One region of the Selenomonas oralis genome, then DNA from elsewhere that is predicted to be linked to it. Evidence: riboswitches for the same ligand, from Rfam matches in the RefSeq annotation. Region 1 holds a riboswitch; the other holds the start of a gene.
What was found. Region 1 has a riboswitch for thiamine pyrophosphate ahead of thiC (phosphomethylpyrimidine synthase ThiC). Riboswitches for the same ligand answer to the same signal wherever they lie in the genome.
Positions count from the first base shown of each region.

Region 2: another riboswitch for thiamine pyrophosphate. It lies ahead of thiS (sulfur carrier protein ThiS); the one in region 1 lies ahead of thiC (phosphomethylpyrimidine synthase ThiC).

Region 1 is NZ_CP194411.1:1,850,971-1,858,262, forward strand. Features, by position in the region: gene ACRTGH_RS08825 (N-acetylmuramoyl-L-alanine amidase family protein) at 1-1,006, shown strand, start outside; gene ACRTGH_RS08830 (GerMN domain-containing protein) at 1,043-1,618, shown strand; gene ACRTGH_RS08835 (tetratricopeptide repeat protein) at 1,864-3,141, shown strand; TPP riboswitch at 3,303-3,403, shown strand; gene thiC (phosphomethylpyrimidine synthase ThiC) at 3,532-4,842, shown strand; gene ACRTGH_RS08845 (AI-2E family transporter) at 5,093-6,124, opposite strand; gene ACRTGH_RS08850 (hypothetical protein) at 6,305-6,454, shown strand; gene ACRTGH_RS08855 (CBS domain-containing protein) at 6,471-6,914, shown strand; gene rny (ribonuclease Y) at 7,059-7,292, shown strand, end outside.
Region 2 is NZ_CP194411.1:1,441,276-1,448,567, reverse strand. Features, by position in the region: gene thiH (2-iminoacetate synthase ThiH) at 1-875, opposite strand, end outside; gene ACRTGH_RS06945 (thiazole synthase) at 872-1,669, opposite strand; gene thiS (sulfur carrier protein ThiS) at 1,828-2,022, opposite strand; TPP riboswitch at 2,073-2,177, opposite strand; gene ACRTGH_RS06935 (flotillin family protein) at 2,380-3,903, opposite strand; gene ACRTGH_RS06930 (hypothetical protein) at 4,034-4,738, opposite strand; gene ACRTGH_RS06925 (hypothetical protein) at 4,901-5,119, opposite strand; gene ACRTGH_RS06920 (hypothetical protein) at 5,315-6,115, shown strand; gene ACRTGH_RS06915 (hypothetical protein) at 6,278-7,292, shown strand, end outside.

The DNA.
Region 1 (7,292 bases):
GGCAGCTTTTGCCGCAGACGGCAGGATGCACGAGCTCAACTATTTTCATACCGATGTGCTGGAAGAGAACGGGCGGGATGTCCTGCGCATTGAGATCGGCATGAATCGTACGGATCTCGCCTATACCGTGCAGAAGAATGAGGCGAAGCCCAAACAGCTTATCATCGATATGCAGAATTCCCTGCTCGGCTCCGTGCGCCCCGACGCCACGCTCGACGGCAGCCTCGGCCGTTACCTGACAATCCGCGAAACGGGGCGTCATCAGCTGCGCGTCATGGTCGCCTTTGCCTCCGAGGTGGAGGAGCAGAACTACAAGGTCTATACGCTTCCTGCCGACCGTCAGGCAAATAAGCCGTACCGGCTCGTCATCGATGTCATGACGCCCGTTGAGGCGCCCATGCCGAAGATTCCCTCCGGCGGGGCAGAAGGCGTCGCCGGGCAAGTCATCGTACTCGACCCCGGCCATGGCGGCAGCGACTCCGGCGCAGTAGGGCCGAATGGTGTGCGGGAGAAGGATATAGCGCTGCAGGTCGCACAAAAGGTTCGCGCCATACTGGAAGGCGCGGGCGCCCGCGTCGTCATGACGCGCACAACGGACCGCGACGTCTATGGCCCGAACGCCTCGGCAGGTGAGGAGCTGCAGGCGCGCTCCGATGTTGCCAACCGCCTGCCGGATGCGTCTGTGTTCCTGAGCATCCACTGCAACGCTTTCGGCAGCCCCACGGCAAACGGCACGGAAACGTATTCCGCCCCGGGCTCCTACCAGGGCAGGCGTTTGGCCGGCCTCCTGCAGGAAGAGCTTGTCAGTGCGGGCGGTCTTGTGAACCGGGGAGCGAAAGAGGCGAACCTCTATGTGCTCACGCATACGAATATGCCGGCGGCTCTCGTCGAGCTCGCCTTCATCTCGAACTATCGGGAAGAAGAACTCCTGACATCGGACGATTTCCAGAACAAGATGGCCCATGCCATCGCGAAGGGGCTTTCCCGCTTCTTCGGGAGCAAATAAGCGCAGGATTATCGAAAAGAAAGGCGGTTTTTTAGAATGAAGATCACAAAGTCCCTGCTCGCCCTCTTTATGCTCCTCGCGCTGCTCCTTGCGGCAGGCTGCGACGGCAACACGAATACATCCAAGGGCGAATCGCCCGCTGCCGACAAGCCGGCAGCTACGGATAAGGCGAACAATTCCGGTGCGAAGGACAGCGCGGAAAAGACCATATCCCTCAAAGTCTACTATCCGGACGACAACGGCATGAAACTTCTCGCCGAAAAGCGCAGCATCGAAACGAAAGGCGACAAGTATAAGGCCGCCATGGAATCCCTGCTCGAAGGACCGAAAGTGAAGGGCGAGGTGCGCGTCATCCCCGCTAAGACGAAGCTTAAAAGCATCAAGGTCAAAGACGGCGTCGCAACCGTCGACTTTTCCGAAGATCTGTCAAAACGCTTCACCGGCGGCTCAACCGGAGAGGAAATGCTCGTTGGTTCCATCGTCAACACCCTGACTGAGTTCTCCGAAGTCAAATCGGTGCAGCTCCTCGTCGAAGGCAAAAAAGTCGATTCCCTTTCCGGCCACATGGACCTCTCGAAGCCCGTGGGAAGAATGAAGGAATTGCTGAAATAACAACCGTATAATGAGTTCCAAAAGCCTGTTTGTGCCATGAAGATTGGCATAAGCAGGCTTTTTGTGTAAAGAAAGCATGTTTCCTTTGCCGCTGCAGCGTTGTATAATAAGCTGTACGCACAAACATCCATTTTGTGGACATTGTGCGCCGCCTTTACAGAAACCGGGCCAATCGGTCTGCGCCTTTGGCGTAGCCTCTTTGGGGGATGGAAAAATAGGATTTTGAAGGGGAGGTGCTCCGAACGATGCCGCAAGAGAAACTGCAGGAAGCGGAGCGCCTGTATATCGCTTATCAACTGGATGAAGCCGAGGCGCTTTTTGAAGAATTGGCGAAAGCAGGCAATGCCCGTGCAATGTATGTTCTTGCCCGATATTATGATGCGTCGGATTGGGGCAGGAAAGGCGCAGATGCCGGGGATGTACTGGCAAAGCTGTATGTCGCAGAATCCCAAGAGGATGATGAGCAAAAGACGGCAACGTTGGAAGAGCTGTTTCCTCGCGTATATGCGCTTGCAGAGCAAGGAGATGTATTTGCATGTCATGAAGTGGCGGGCATGTTTTTGCATGGCCGCGGGACAAGGTGTGATGAGCAAAAAGCGATAAATTATTGGAGAACGGCTGCAGAAGCGGGCTTTTGGGATTCGATGCGCGAGTTGGGCGATCGGTTCGAGGAGCAAGGCAATTATAAAAAAGCCGCTGAATGGTTTAAAAACCTTGCTGAAGCGGGAAGCGATGAGGGGTGGTTTGGGTTAGGCTGGATTTATAAAGAGGGTGAAGGCGGCATCGTGTGTGAGAAAGAGGCGATACATTGTTGCCAAAAAGCATACGAAATGCAGGGGATTTGGGCAGGCGAAGCTGCAAATATGATAGGATGCATCTTGGCTGAGCGCGAGAACTATAAAGAGGCAAACGCGTGGTTCAGAAAATCCGGTGAAGTCGGTAGCGATCGGGGATGGTATAATTTAGCTGTTAGTTATAATCAGGGAAAAGGCATTAGGAGTGATAAAGAAAGGGCAAAAGAATATTTCTTGAAAGCATACGAAATGCAGGGAATTTGTGCAGGGGATGCGGCAGATCATATAGGACGTATTTGGGCTGGGCGTGAGAACTACAAAGAGGCAAATATATGGTTCAGAAAATCCGGTGAGGCTGGCAGCGATTGGGGCTGGTACCATCTGGCAGTCAGTTATGATCATGGAAATGGCCTTAGGAGTGATAAAGAAAAGGCAAAGGAATATTACTTGAAAGCATACGAGATGCAGGGTGATTGTGCAGGGGATGCAGCTTTGGCTATAGGGATGGTTTTTGATGAGAATGAGGAATATACGAAAGCTTATGAATGGTTCCAAAAAGCGGCAGAAGCAGGCAGTGATTGGGGATACTATGATTTAGGCATTTATTATCTGGAAGGCAAAGGGATTACTCAAAATGCAGCAAAAGCGGTGGAATGTTTTACAAAAGCATACGAGATGCAAGGCGATGCTGCTGATCGTGCAAAAGAAATGTTGGATGAGTTGAGCTGAAGCTTTTTAAGGCAATAGCTGCGCTTAACGGGACAGCGTTTTGCTCGCAGGTGTTTGAGTACATCGTAAAACGACATGCGAGCAAAGGTTTGCTGAATTTTCGTTGAAAATGGCGGCGACTTCTGCTAAAATAAGCGTGTAGCTTACATGAAAAGTGAATATGAATCCACTGGGGGAGCGTTTGCTGAGAGGCTCATGGAATGGGCCGACCCTTGGAACCTGTTTGGTTAATACCTGCGTAGGGAAGTGGTGGTTTTCTGAGGTTTTGAGGAGCCGCCGGCTATGCTGGACGGCTCTTTTTGATTTGTGGAACGCCGGACGGGGATTTGTATTCTCTTGTGTGCTTTTGCACGGCGGCAGGATTGCGCCGGCTGTATGGAGGGATATAAAATGGCGACACAGATGCAGTATGCAAGGGATGGAAAAATCACCGATGCCATGAGGTCGGTGGCGGAGGCGGAAGGGGTGGATGCCGAGACGATTCGCGAGCGTGTGGCGCGGGGAACGATTGCCGTCTGTGCGAATGTGAACCATGCGGGGCTTCGCCCGGCGGGCGTCGGCGAGGGGCTGCGCACGAAGGTCAATGCGAATATCGGTACGTCGAGCACGTTTCCCGAGATCGAGCCGGAGCTTGGGAAGCTCGATGAGGCAGTGCGCTCGGGCGCGGATTCGGTGATGGATCTTTCGACGGGCAACAACATCGACGAGTCGAGGCGGCGCATCATCGAACACTCGCCCGTCATGGTGGGGACGGTGCCGCTCTATGAGGCGACGGTGCGTGCCATACGGGAGCATGGCGCTGTCGTCGATATGACGGCGGAGGATATCCTGCAGACGATCGAGCAGCAGGCAAGGGACGGGGCGGACTTCATGACGCTCCACTGCGGCCTGACCTTGGCGGCTGTGCGCAATCTGCGCGAAGAGGGGCGCGTCATGGATATCGTGAGCCGCGGCGGCTCTTTCATCACGGGCTGGATGCTTCATAATGAGAAGGAAAATCCGCTCTATACGCATTTTGACGATATTCTCGATATCTGCGAGAAGTACGATTCGACGATCAGTTTGGGCGACGGCCTGCGGCCTGGCTGCCTTGCCGATGCGACGGACCGCGCCCAGATCACGGAGCTTGTCAACCTCGGCGCTCTCGTCGATCGTGCCTGGAAGCGCGGCGTGCAGGTCATGGTGGAAGGCCCGGGGCATATGCCGTTTGATCAGATTGCAGCGAATATGAAACTGCAGAAGCGGCTTTGCCACAATGCGCCGTTCTATGTTCTGGGGCCTTTGGTGACGGATGTCGCGCCGGGCTATGACCATATCACCTCGGCTATCGGCGGTACGCTTGCGGCTGTGAACGGCGCGGATTTCCTCTGCTATGTGACGCCCGCCGAGCATCTTTGCCTGCCGACTTTGGAAGATGTGCATGAAGGCGTCGTTGCGAGCCGTATTGCCGCTCATGCCGCCGATATCGTAAAGGGGGTGCCGGGCGCAGCTGAGTGGGACAGGAAGATGGCGGAAGCGAGGAAGATTCTCGACTGGGAGGCGCAGCTTTCGCTCGCCATCGATCCGGAACGGGCCAGGTCACGCCGCAAGGCCAGAAACGACAAGGGCGAGGGCGCCTGCTCCATGTGCGGCGATTACTGCGCTGTGGAGATTATCCAAAAGTATTTTGATAGGCCGGTCGCGTCTCTTTGCGACGAATGACGAGGGAAGCACAGATAAATCCAGTGCCGCCGTCTTGACGCATCTTTTTTGCTGACGCAGGATAAAAACTCTGCGCTCATCGGCCGGCTTCATTTTGTCATCATGCCCGAAAAAAACTGCCTGCCGCAGGAAATGCGGCAGGCAGTTTTTTGGCATGATTTATGGGGCTTCCGCTCGATCTTGGCGGTCACGGCACATTACATGCACAAACGTTCGGGATGTGGACATTGTGCGCCGCCCTTACAGGAACCTAGTCGATCGGTCGGCATCTTTCGGCTTGCTCCCTTGAGGTTTCGTGGTAGATGTCGATGATCACAAGCTTCACGATGACGATGAAGGGGACGGCGAGGAACATGCCGGCGGGGCCGAGAATTTCGCCGCCGAAGATGACGCCGAGGATGATGGCGACGGGATGGAGGTTCAGCGATTTGCCGACGAGCGTCGGATAAACGAAATTGTGGTTGATCTGTGTGAGTGCGATGTAGAAGACAAGCGTCTGCAGCATGAGTTCGCGCGACTGGGTCGCGGTCAGGATGGTGCCGAAAGCCGAAGCGGCGGTCGGTCCCAGGACGGGGATGAATTCGCTGATGCCGGAGAGAAAGGCAAAGACGGAGGAATAGGGCAGGCCTCGAAGCTCAAAGTAGCAGAAGACGATGACGCCCGTGATGAGGCACATGACCAGCTGGCTGCAGATATAGGCGCGGAGCCCTTTCAGAAGTTCGTCGAAGAGATGGAGCACACGTCCGCGTGAGGTGTGCGGAAACAGATTCGCGAGCCATAGTTTTATATCTTCGCCGTCTTTCAGCAGGTAGAAGGTCACGAAGATGATGATGACGAGATCCATGAACTTGCTGAAGGCTTCCAGCAGGAAGGTCAGCGAGGTCTTGAGAATGTCGGCGCTGATGCTGCGCAGATAGGCGAGCAGCTCCGCAAATTCCGTTCGAAGAAACTCGGAGTTTGAAATGAAGGGGATGTTCTGCAGACTCAGCGTGATGTTGGGCAAATCGGCGACAAAGCGCGAGAACGTAGGAAGGAAGGAGCGCGAAAGGAGGCCGAGAAGCCCGATCAAAATGGTGATAAAGACAAGGATGGCAAGCCCGGCGGAAAGAACACGGGGCAGACCCTTTTTGTGCAGAAAATCGACGATGGGCTGCAGAAGAAGCTGCAGGAGAAGCGAAAGAAAAATGATGAAGGCGAGGTCGGGAAAAAACCAAAAGGCCGAAAGCAGCAGGGTGCAGGCGACGGCGAGGATGATGGATGTGCGGTAGTTCGTTAGGTTCATGGGAACCTCCTTTGTCCTTGGCGTAAACTGTACGCACAAACGTCCGGGAAGCGGATGCTTGTACGCCGCCCTTGCAGAAAACGACCGATCGATCTGCGCCCGTTGGGCTTGTTTCCCGGGATTTCATGCTAAACGTGCCGGGTATGCTCCGAAAGAATCTATTTTATGAAAATATTATGCATGAAGAAGGAAAATCCTGCCGGCGAAGGCGATCTTGCCGGATTTTTTCTCAGACAATCGGATGGGCTGCTTTGTGGGGCGGCAGGATTTGGGATGAGAAAACGCGAAATAAAGAAAGAAATAGGAAGATATTTGAAGAAGGGCAGATAAAAAGGAGGGAAACATCATGCAGGCAAGAGATATCATGACGAAGGATCCCATCACGGCAAAGCCCGGGGCAACGATTCGGGAAGTGGCGGAGATCCTCGTGGAGAATAAGATTTCGGGTTTGCCCGTCGTGGATGAAAACGGTGTGATGCTCGGCATTGTCAGCGAGGGGGATCTGATGCGCAAGAAAATTGCGCCGAAAGCGCCGGAGATTTTGAGCGTCCTCGGCGCCATCATTTATTACGATGGGCTGAAAGAGTATCGCGAGGCATTTCGCAAGCTTTCGGCAGTGACGGCGCAGGAGATTATGACGAAGGATGTGATTTCCGTGCAGCCGGAGGAGGATGTGAGCAAGGTGGGCCAGCTCATGCTCGACCATCATGTAAAAAGGGTGCCGGTGCTCAATGGCCGCCGTCTTGTCGGCATTATCAGCCGTTCGGATATGGTGAAGATGCTCCTTTGAGCGATAAAAAGAAAAGGCTCCCTTAGGACTTTAAGGGAGGTTTGTTGTGATGATTCTTGACATGGCATGAGAAACATCATACAATAGTTAGGTATAGTTTTCAGCCACTTGCTATCACATACGATAAAAATCAAAAATCAGGAGGTGTTAACCATCGTTGAAATAATATTGGCGGTCATTCTTTCGGTGATCGCCGGCGCCGGCGGCGGATATCTGCTGCGCAAAAGGGCTGCGGAGGCGCAGATCGGCTCGGCTGAGGAAGAGGCGAGGCGGATTGTGTCCGAGGCAGAGGCCAAGGGGGAAAGCCGCAAAAAGGAGGCTTTGCTCGAGGCAAAGGAAGACATCCATCGGCTCCGGCAGGAGCTCGATCGCGATACA
Region 2 (7,292 bases), 410 kb from region 1:
GGGTACTTGCGCTGCAGGAAGTAGACGTGCAGCGCCGTCGCCAAGGCGTCGCGCCGAAAGTCGGCGAGCCCCAAGAGAGCCGAGAAGCCCACGCCCCGCATGCCGCCGAGGATGGCGCGTTCCTGCGCTTCGAAGCGATAGGGGAAGACGCGCTTCCTGCCCGCGAGATGAAGCGCCTCATAGCGCACCGCGTCATACGTTTCCTGAAACACCGTCACATAGTCCGCGCCGCACTCGTGCAGGTATTGATAGTCCGCCGTATTCACGGGATAGATTTCGAGTCCGACATTGCGGAAATACCGCCCCGCCAAGCGGCACGCCTCGCCGATGTAGGCAATGTCACTCATCGCGGGGCTTTCGCCTGTCAGCAGCAGGATCTCCTCGATGCCCGACGCCGCGATGACTTCCATCTCCCGCGCGATCTCCGCCTCTGTGAGCCGGCGGCGCGCGATGTCGTTGTAGCGGTTGAAGCCGCAGTAAACGCAGTAATTGTCGCAGTAATTCGCGATGTAAAGCGGCGTGAAGACGTAGACCGTATTGCCGAAGCGACGCCCCGTCTCCCGCTGCGCGCGCTGCGCCATGCGCTCCAAGAAAGGCGCCGCAGCAGATGAGAGGAGCGCCGCGAAGTCCTCGATGCTGCACGTATCATGCGCGAGAGCGCGCTCCACGTCAGCGGCGCTGTAAGCGGCAGGCTCATACTCCGCTGCCGCAGAAAGCACCTTTTCGCGCACATCGGAGTCGATTCGCTCCATATCGGGCGCATACGCCATGACGTCCGTGCGGCTCGCTGGATCGTTTTCGAGCCGGTGCTTCCTTTCGAGCGCCGCGCCGCTCAAGCGCGCCGAATCGATGAAGTAGCTTGCATCTTCTCTCATCTCGTCGCCTCTCCATCGTGCAGAAAGCCCGTCAGCGGATCGGAAGCAGCCGCGCCGCGCTCCAAGACGCGGCCAAGCCCCGCAAGATAAGCCGCGCGTCCTGCCTCGATCGCCGACTTGAACGCTCCCGCCATCCGCGCCGCGTTGCCCGCCGTCGCGATTGCCGTGTTCGCCATGACAGCGGCAGCGCCGATCTCCATCGCCTCGCACGCTTCCGACGGCCTGCCGATGCCCGCATCGACGATGATCGGCACGTCGATCTCCTCGACGAGGATCTTGATGAACGCTTTCGCCTGCAGCCCCTGATTCGAGCCGATGGGCGCGGCGAGCGGCATGACCGCTGCCGCTCCCGCCGCCTCAAGAGCGCGCGCCGCGTAGAGATCGGGGAACATGTACGGCAGGACGGTGAAGCCTTCGGCGGCAAGCAATTTCGTCGCGCGAACCGTCTCCTCGTTGTCCGGCAGGAGGTACTTCGCATCGCGCATGATTTCCACCTTGACGAAATCGCCGCAGCCGAGCTCGCGCGCCATGCGTGCGATGCGCACCGCTTCTTCCGCCGTGCGCGCGCCCGACGTGTTCGGCAGGAGCGTCACATGCGCAGGGATATAGTCGAGAATGCTCTCGCCCTCGCGCGTATTCGTGCGCCGCACGGCGAGCGTCACCATCTCCGCGCCCGCATTTTCCACGGCGGCACGGATCAGTTCGAGCGAATACTTGCCCGAACCGAGGATAAAACGCGAACGAAACGTCTTGCCGCCCAATCTGAGAAAATCTTCTTCCCTGTTTGTTTCCATAAGGATGCTCCCTTCTCATGCGCACGCACAATTTGTTTTCTTCAAAGCCTGCTCCCCTGGCAACGGAGCAGGCTTCTTTTCTTCCCTGCCGCCTTTGTCCGCCAAAGCTCAATCCCTGCGGAACAAGCACGATTCTCGGCAGCCAGGCCGCAGTTTTCTCAGCCGCCGCCGACGAAACTCACGATCTCCACGACATCGCCCGCCGCCAGCTGCACCGATTCATACGCTGCTCTCGGCACGATCTCGCCGTTTCGCTCGACGGCGATGCGCGCGGGAACATAGCCCGCCTCCTCCAGATAATCCAAAAGCATCTTGCCGTCCGCCGCAGCGTCCTCGCCATTGACCTTCACCATCTTCGTCCCTCCCAAAAAAGAAAACCGCACACGCCAAGCGGTGTATGCGGTCAAAATCACCCTCTATTCCCTACGTTGGCATGATCCAAATCAGGTTTTGGGTCGGGGCGAAAAGCCCCCTCTCAGCCCATTCGTGGACTCCCCTTTGCAATATTCATTATAGCGCGGCGGCAGAAAAATGCAAGAAAATTCTCCATCAGAACCTATGGTAAAATTGCACAAAGAAGCACGGATAAGCTCCGTCCGACCGGCGCCTCTGCCGAATGAACGGCGCCATGGCCGGTTCAGGGCTTGCCGCCTCAAGGAGATGACATCAAATCATTCAGCAAGGAGCCAATTTCCCATGCCACTCCTTCCTCAGTCACGAATCGCATTGGCCATCGACGCCGCTTTTACGGCAGCGGCCTTTATGGCGTCGGCGTCGGCGCCAGTGACATTGACATTCTTCGTGACCTTCGCCTCGTAGCTCTCACCGCGCACGATATCGGCGAGGTCAATGCCCGTCGCCGCCTTGACCGTCTGGAACGTCTTCGCCATGACAAGCGGCACATTGTCCGCCATCGGCTCCACGGCAGAGGCACCATTGCCGCCAATGATGGATACATTGCCGATGCGTTCGAGCGGCTTTGCCACTTCCGAAGCGATCTGCGGCAGAATCTCGACGATCATCTGCGCCATAGCCGCCTTGCCGTATTTCTTCAGCGCTTCCGCCTTTCGATCCATCGCGGCAGCTTCCGCCTCGCCTTTCGCCTGAATCGCAGCAGCTTCCGCCTCACCCTGCGCCTTAATGCCTGCAGCCGCCTGCTCCGCCGCATAGCGCGAAGCCTCCGCCTCCGCCTTCTGCGCCTCCGCCTTGCGCTGCGTCTCGTAAAGAGCGGCTTCCGCTTCGCGCTGGCGCTTGGCCAAGTCTGCCGCAGCCTTCTGTTCGACGGCATACTTCTCCGCATCCGCCTGCTTCTGAATCTGTGCCGCCAGCTCCTGTTCACGCACGGACACCTGCTGCTTCTTCAGCTCCTGCTCGCGCTCCGCCTTTGCAATCTGCGCGTTGACCGTGGCCGTCTGGACGGACTTCTGCTGCTCCTGCGCCTGGATTTCGTAGGCGGCGTCCGCCTCCGCGCGCTTGATGTCGGACGCTCTCTTGAGTTCCGCCTGCCGGATTGCGAGATCGGTCTGCCGCTGGGCAATCTCAAGATCCGCCTCGACCTGCGCATCGTTCGCTTCCTTCTGCGCCTGCGCCTTTGCGACTGCGACATCACGCTCCGCCTCGGCACGCGAAATGGCGGCGCGTTTCTTGATGCGCGCCGTATTGTCCGCACCAAGATCAACAATGAGGCCGTTGTTGTCCGTGACATTTTGGATATTGCAGGAAATGATCTCGATGCCGAGCTTTTTCATATCCTGCGCCGCCTTGTTCACGACCTGATCCGAAAAACTGTCGCGATCCGTATTGATGGCTTCCAGCGTCAGTGTGCCGATGATCTCGCGCATATTGCCTTCAAGGGAATCCTGCAGATCCCTCGCGATTTGCTCTCCCGTGAAATTCAGGAAATTTCGCGCCGCAAGCTGCACGCTCTCCTCATCGCGCCCGACCATGACCTTCGCGACAGCGTCAACATTCACGTTGATGTAGTCATTCGTAGGTACGGGCGTCTCCGTCTTGATGTCCACGGAAATCTGCCCGAGGAAAAGCGTATCCATACGCTCAAAAAAGGGGATGCGCGCACCGCCCTGGCCGATGAGGATGCGCGGACGCTTCTTGATGCCGGAAATGATGAGCGCCGTCGACGGCGAGGCCTTCACATAGCCGCGTGCCAAGATCGCCAAAAGCACGGCGACGAGCACAACGGCGGCAAAAATTCCTCCGATGAATAAAATCCCCATAAAATTCGCGGCGCATCGCAAAGGCAAAACGCCGCTTCCACCCCCTTGAAAGCAGTACGAAAAAGACATGAGGGAAAGGACGCTGCCCTTCCCCTCCCTTTATTTTATTGTACCATGAAACCCCAAGAGGTCAAGCCATAGGCTCACTCTCCTTCGTGCGCCTGAAAAAAGGCTGCCCCATCGTCTTGGCTGTCTCTTTCTCGAGTTCGTTTTCCAGTTTTTGACGAATATTCTCATCCTTCACCGGTTCTTTTTCGCGTTCCTTTGCCTTTGCCTCCTCTCCGGCTTTCTCCGCCTCTTCCTGCGCCGCTTTCGCCCGGAGCTGCGTTTCCTTCACAGATGCCTCAACGACTTCCTTCTTGATATCCCCGACCCACTCGCCAAGGCCCAAGACCGCCTCTTTGTTTCCTTCCTTCTCAGCTTTCCGCTTCATTTCCTGCACCATGGAAAGCTTATCCTCCGGCGAAGCTGCCATGATCTGGCTCTTGAGCTGTTCCTTTTCCTTGTCGAGCGCCCTCTTGTCCTCATCCGAAAGCGTCTTGTCGGACAGCTGCTTGCCGATTTCTTTCAGACGATCCTTCGCCGCCGTGACGCCGTTCTTCTTCTCCTCAATAGCCGTAAGTTCCGCGCCGGCCTCAGTAAGCTTGTCGCCTTGCTGCAGCTTCTGTGCCAGCTCGTCAGCGCTCATGGCCTTCCCCTTTTGGCTGATAAGAGCCTCGACGGCTTCCCCGATCGCATCCGACACGCCGCCCTGCTTCTCGCGCTTCCCCATAAGAGGCTGCGCCTGCGGCAGCGAAATCGCCTGCAGCACCTTTTTATCTGCAGAAATAATCATCGCTGAAACCTCCCTGCCAACCAATCCGATAAGTGCATCTCTCACGTTCCCACAACAACGCAAGTCCTATGATGAATTTCAATTTCCATTATAACTCGGCCGATTTTAATGTCAAGGAGTGAGGTTTCAAGCCAACGTTCCACAAATATTATTTGCCTGTTTCTAGGCTTTGTTCACGCCCAATTCACGCATCAAAGCATTTTGCAGGATATTGGAAAAGTTCACGTTGCGCTCCATGGCAAGCGTATCAAGCCACTTGGAGATGGTGAAAAATCTATCCTTATCTACGATAAAGGCTTTATTAGACTTTTCGTAGATAAGCACACGAGAGACACCGCAAAAACCTCGAATACAAGTGCACAAAAACATTCCTTCCTGCATCTTCACTTATGCTATACTATTTGTAAAACGTCTCGTCATATACATCGCACATCCGACAATTTCTGCCCGCTACGAAAGGCGTGCCGTCATCTTGAAGCAGTTGTCTTCCTTCTGCGGTTTTTAACCTGAACTTTTCTGAAGCAAGGTGACGATCTCATCTACGAAACCATGATATGCAGCAAGGAGGATGATTTCATGGATAAGATTGAACAATTTATCCGAGAGTACAACCTTCAAACGTTAGGCGGCTCCAATCACTTTAAGGCGAATGAATTCGAAGGAACCGAATGGAGTGCTCCTGTAATCCAACAGCCGGATCATCTGCAAAAATATATCGAGTTCATCGGTCTGATCGGTGTGGAAATAAAAGAAATCGCTATTGTTGAGGATTACGTCGACGATTTAGGCGACATCTCCATCTGTTCGTTATATCCGAATCGTATCACGGATGGAGACAATTCTTCCCGAAAGCCCATCTATGAGATCTTTGATTATAATAAAACGCTGGAATGGCTGCGCCAAATGGAGTACATAAATCTCACATTATCAAATGTTTGGCACCCCGTCATTCTGATTAGCAATCAAGGCTCATTCGAAATTGATTACAGTGAATCCAGTTCTGTTCGTATCTCAAAAGACTGTATCCCGCCTCGATTTTATCAGAGAAATCCTGATGCCTCTGCGTCTTATGACATTCGCCGCCTCTTTGCTTGTTTGAAAGGTGACATCATTACGGATTGCAGTATAAAAGAACAGACTTTTGATGAAGCGGATTTTGATTTTACCGGCTCGTATGGTATATACTTAAATGAAAATGCCTCTTCTTATATCCATGAGTTTTCTCTCCTGCTGAAAAGCGGGCGTCGGCTTTCCTTTTCCAGCGATTTCGATTGGAGCGTAATCACTTTGTTTGACAATGAAGGAATCCCTGTTAAAATTCCGACGAAACAAATCCATAGATACTTAAAGGCTCCTCTCAGGGCGAAAGTCGAATAATCGCCTCAGGTAGATTATTCGACTTCACACATCTTCGCAAATGGCTGCGCTTGCAGCAAAAGAAGAACTGTACACAAATACCGACTTAAGTTTTCCTCCCAAATAAACGAAAAAACAAAGGGAGATTCTAATGTTTTTTTAATGAGGAGGTGTTTTTTTATCATGCAGATCTCCAATTTCATGATGTCGCCTGCTTTGCATCGCCGCGCTGCCGGCGGCCTGCCCGTCGCAGCCATGCAGAACAGGACGGAAAATCTCGTGCAGTCATCTGTCAGCGCTCCTGCTGCGAATCCTGCCGGCTCGAAAAAAGCCAATCCCTTGCAGGAAAACATTTCACGCTTGCAGGCACGCATCGAAGAAGTCAAGGGTAACGACGAGATGCGCCCGGAGGCGAAGGACGCCCTGCTGAAAACGATGATGCAGCAGCTTGCCGATTTGCAGAAGCAAATGGCGGAAGCGATGCGGGCGGACAAGAAGAGCGAGGACGAAAACGATGCGCCCGGCAGCGTTCGTGACCGCTTCGGCACAGCAAATGTGCAGGACAAAAAGAGCGGCAAGAAGAGCCAGGAAGATGCACGCCTCGCCGATCTGCTTTCTGCAGGCGCATCGCTGCAGCAGTCGAAAGAGAGCGGCGCATTCGCCGCAAAGGCGCAGTCTGTTGCGCAGCGCATGGAGCGCGAGCTTGACTATGCGACAAACCATCCCATAGAAGCGCTTCGTCTGACGAATCCAGAAGCCATTCAAAACAGGCAGAAAGAAATCGCTTCCCTGCAGCTTGGCATCAACCAGATGCGAGCCACGCAGGCGTACGGGGCGCAGGCAGCCGTCGCGCCGACGGATGACGCCGCGCAGCCAGGCAAGATCACCGAGCCGGCTTCTCCCGCCGCCGTCTATGAGCCGTCCGCAAATGCAAAGAACCACGCGGCGGCAAGCGAAGGTGCGTCCCTGCCTGCCGCTCCTCCCGCCTCTGAGGCAGACGCAGGCACTGTGCCTGCAGCGAAGGACGCAGAGGGCGACCGAGAGGTAACGATGTGCTCTGACAAGAACGTGGACGACGAGATTCAAAAGCTCAAGGCGAAGAAACAGCAGATACAGGCGCAGCTCGCCAAAGCAACCTCACCCGATGAGAAGGCGGCGATCCAGCAGCAGCTGCGTCAGTTGGACGCGCAGATCCAGA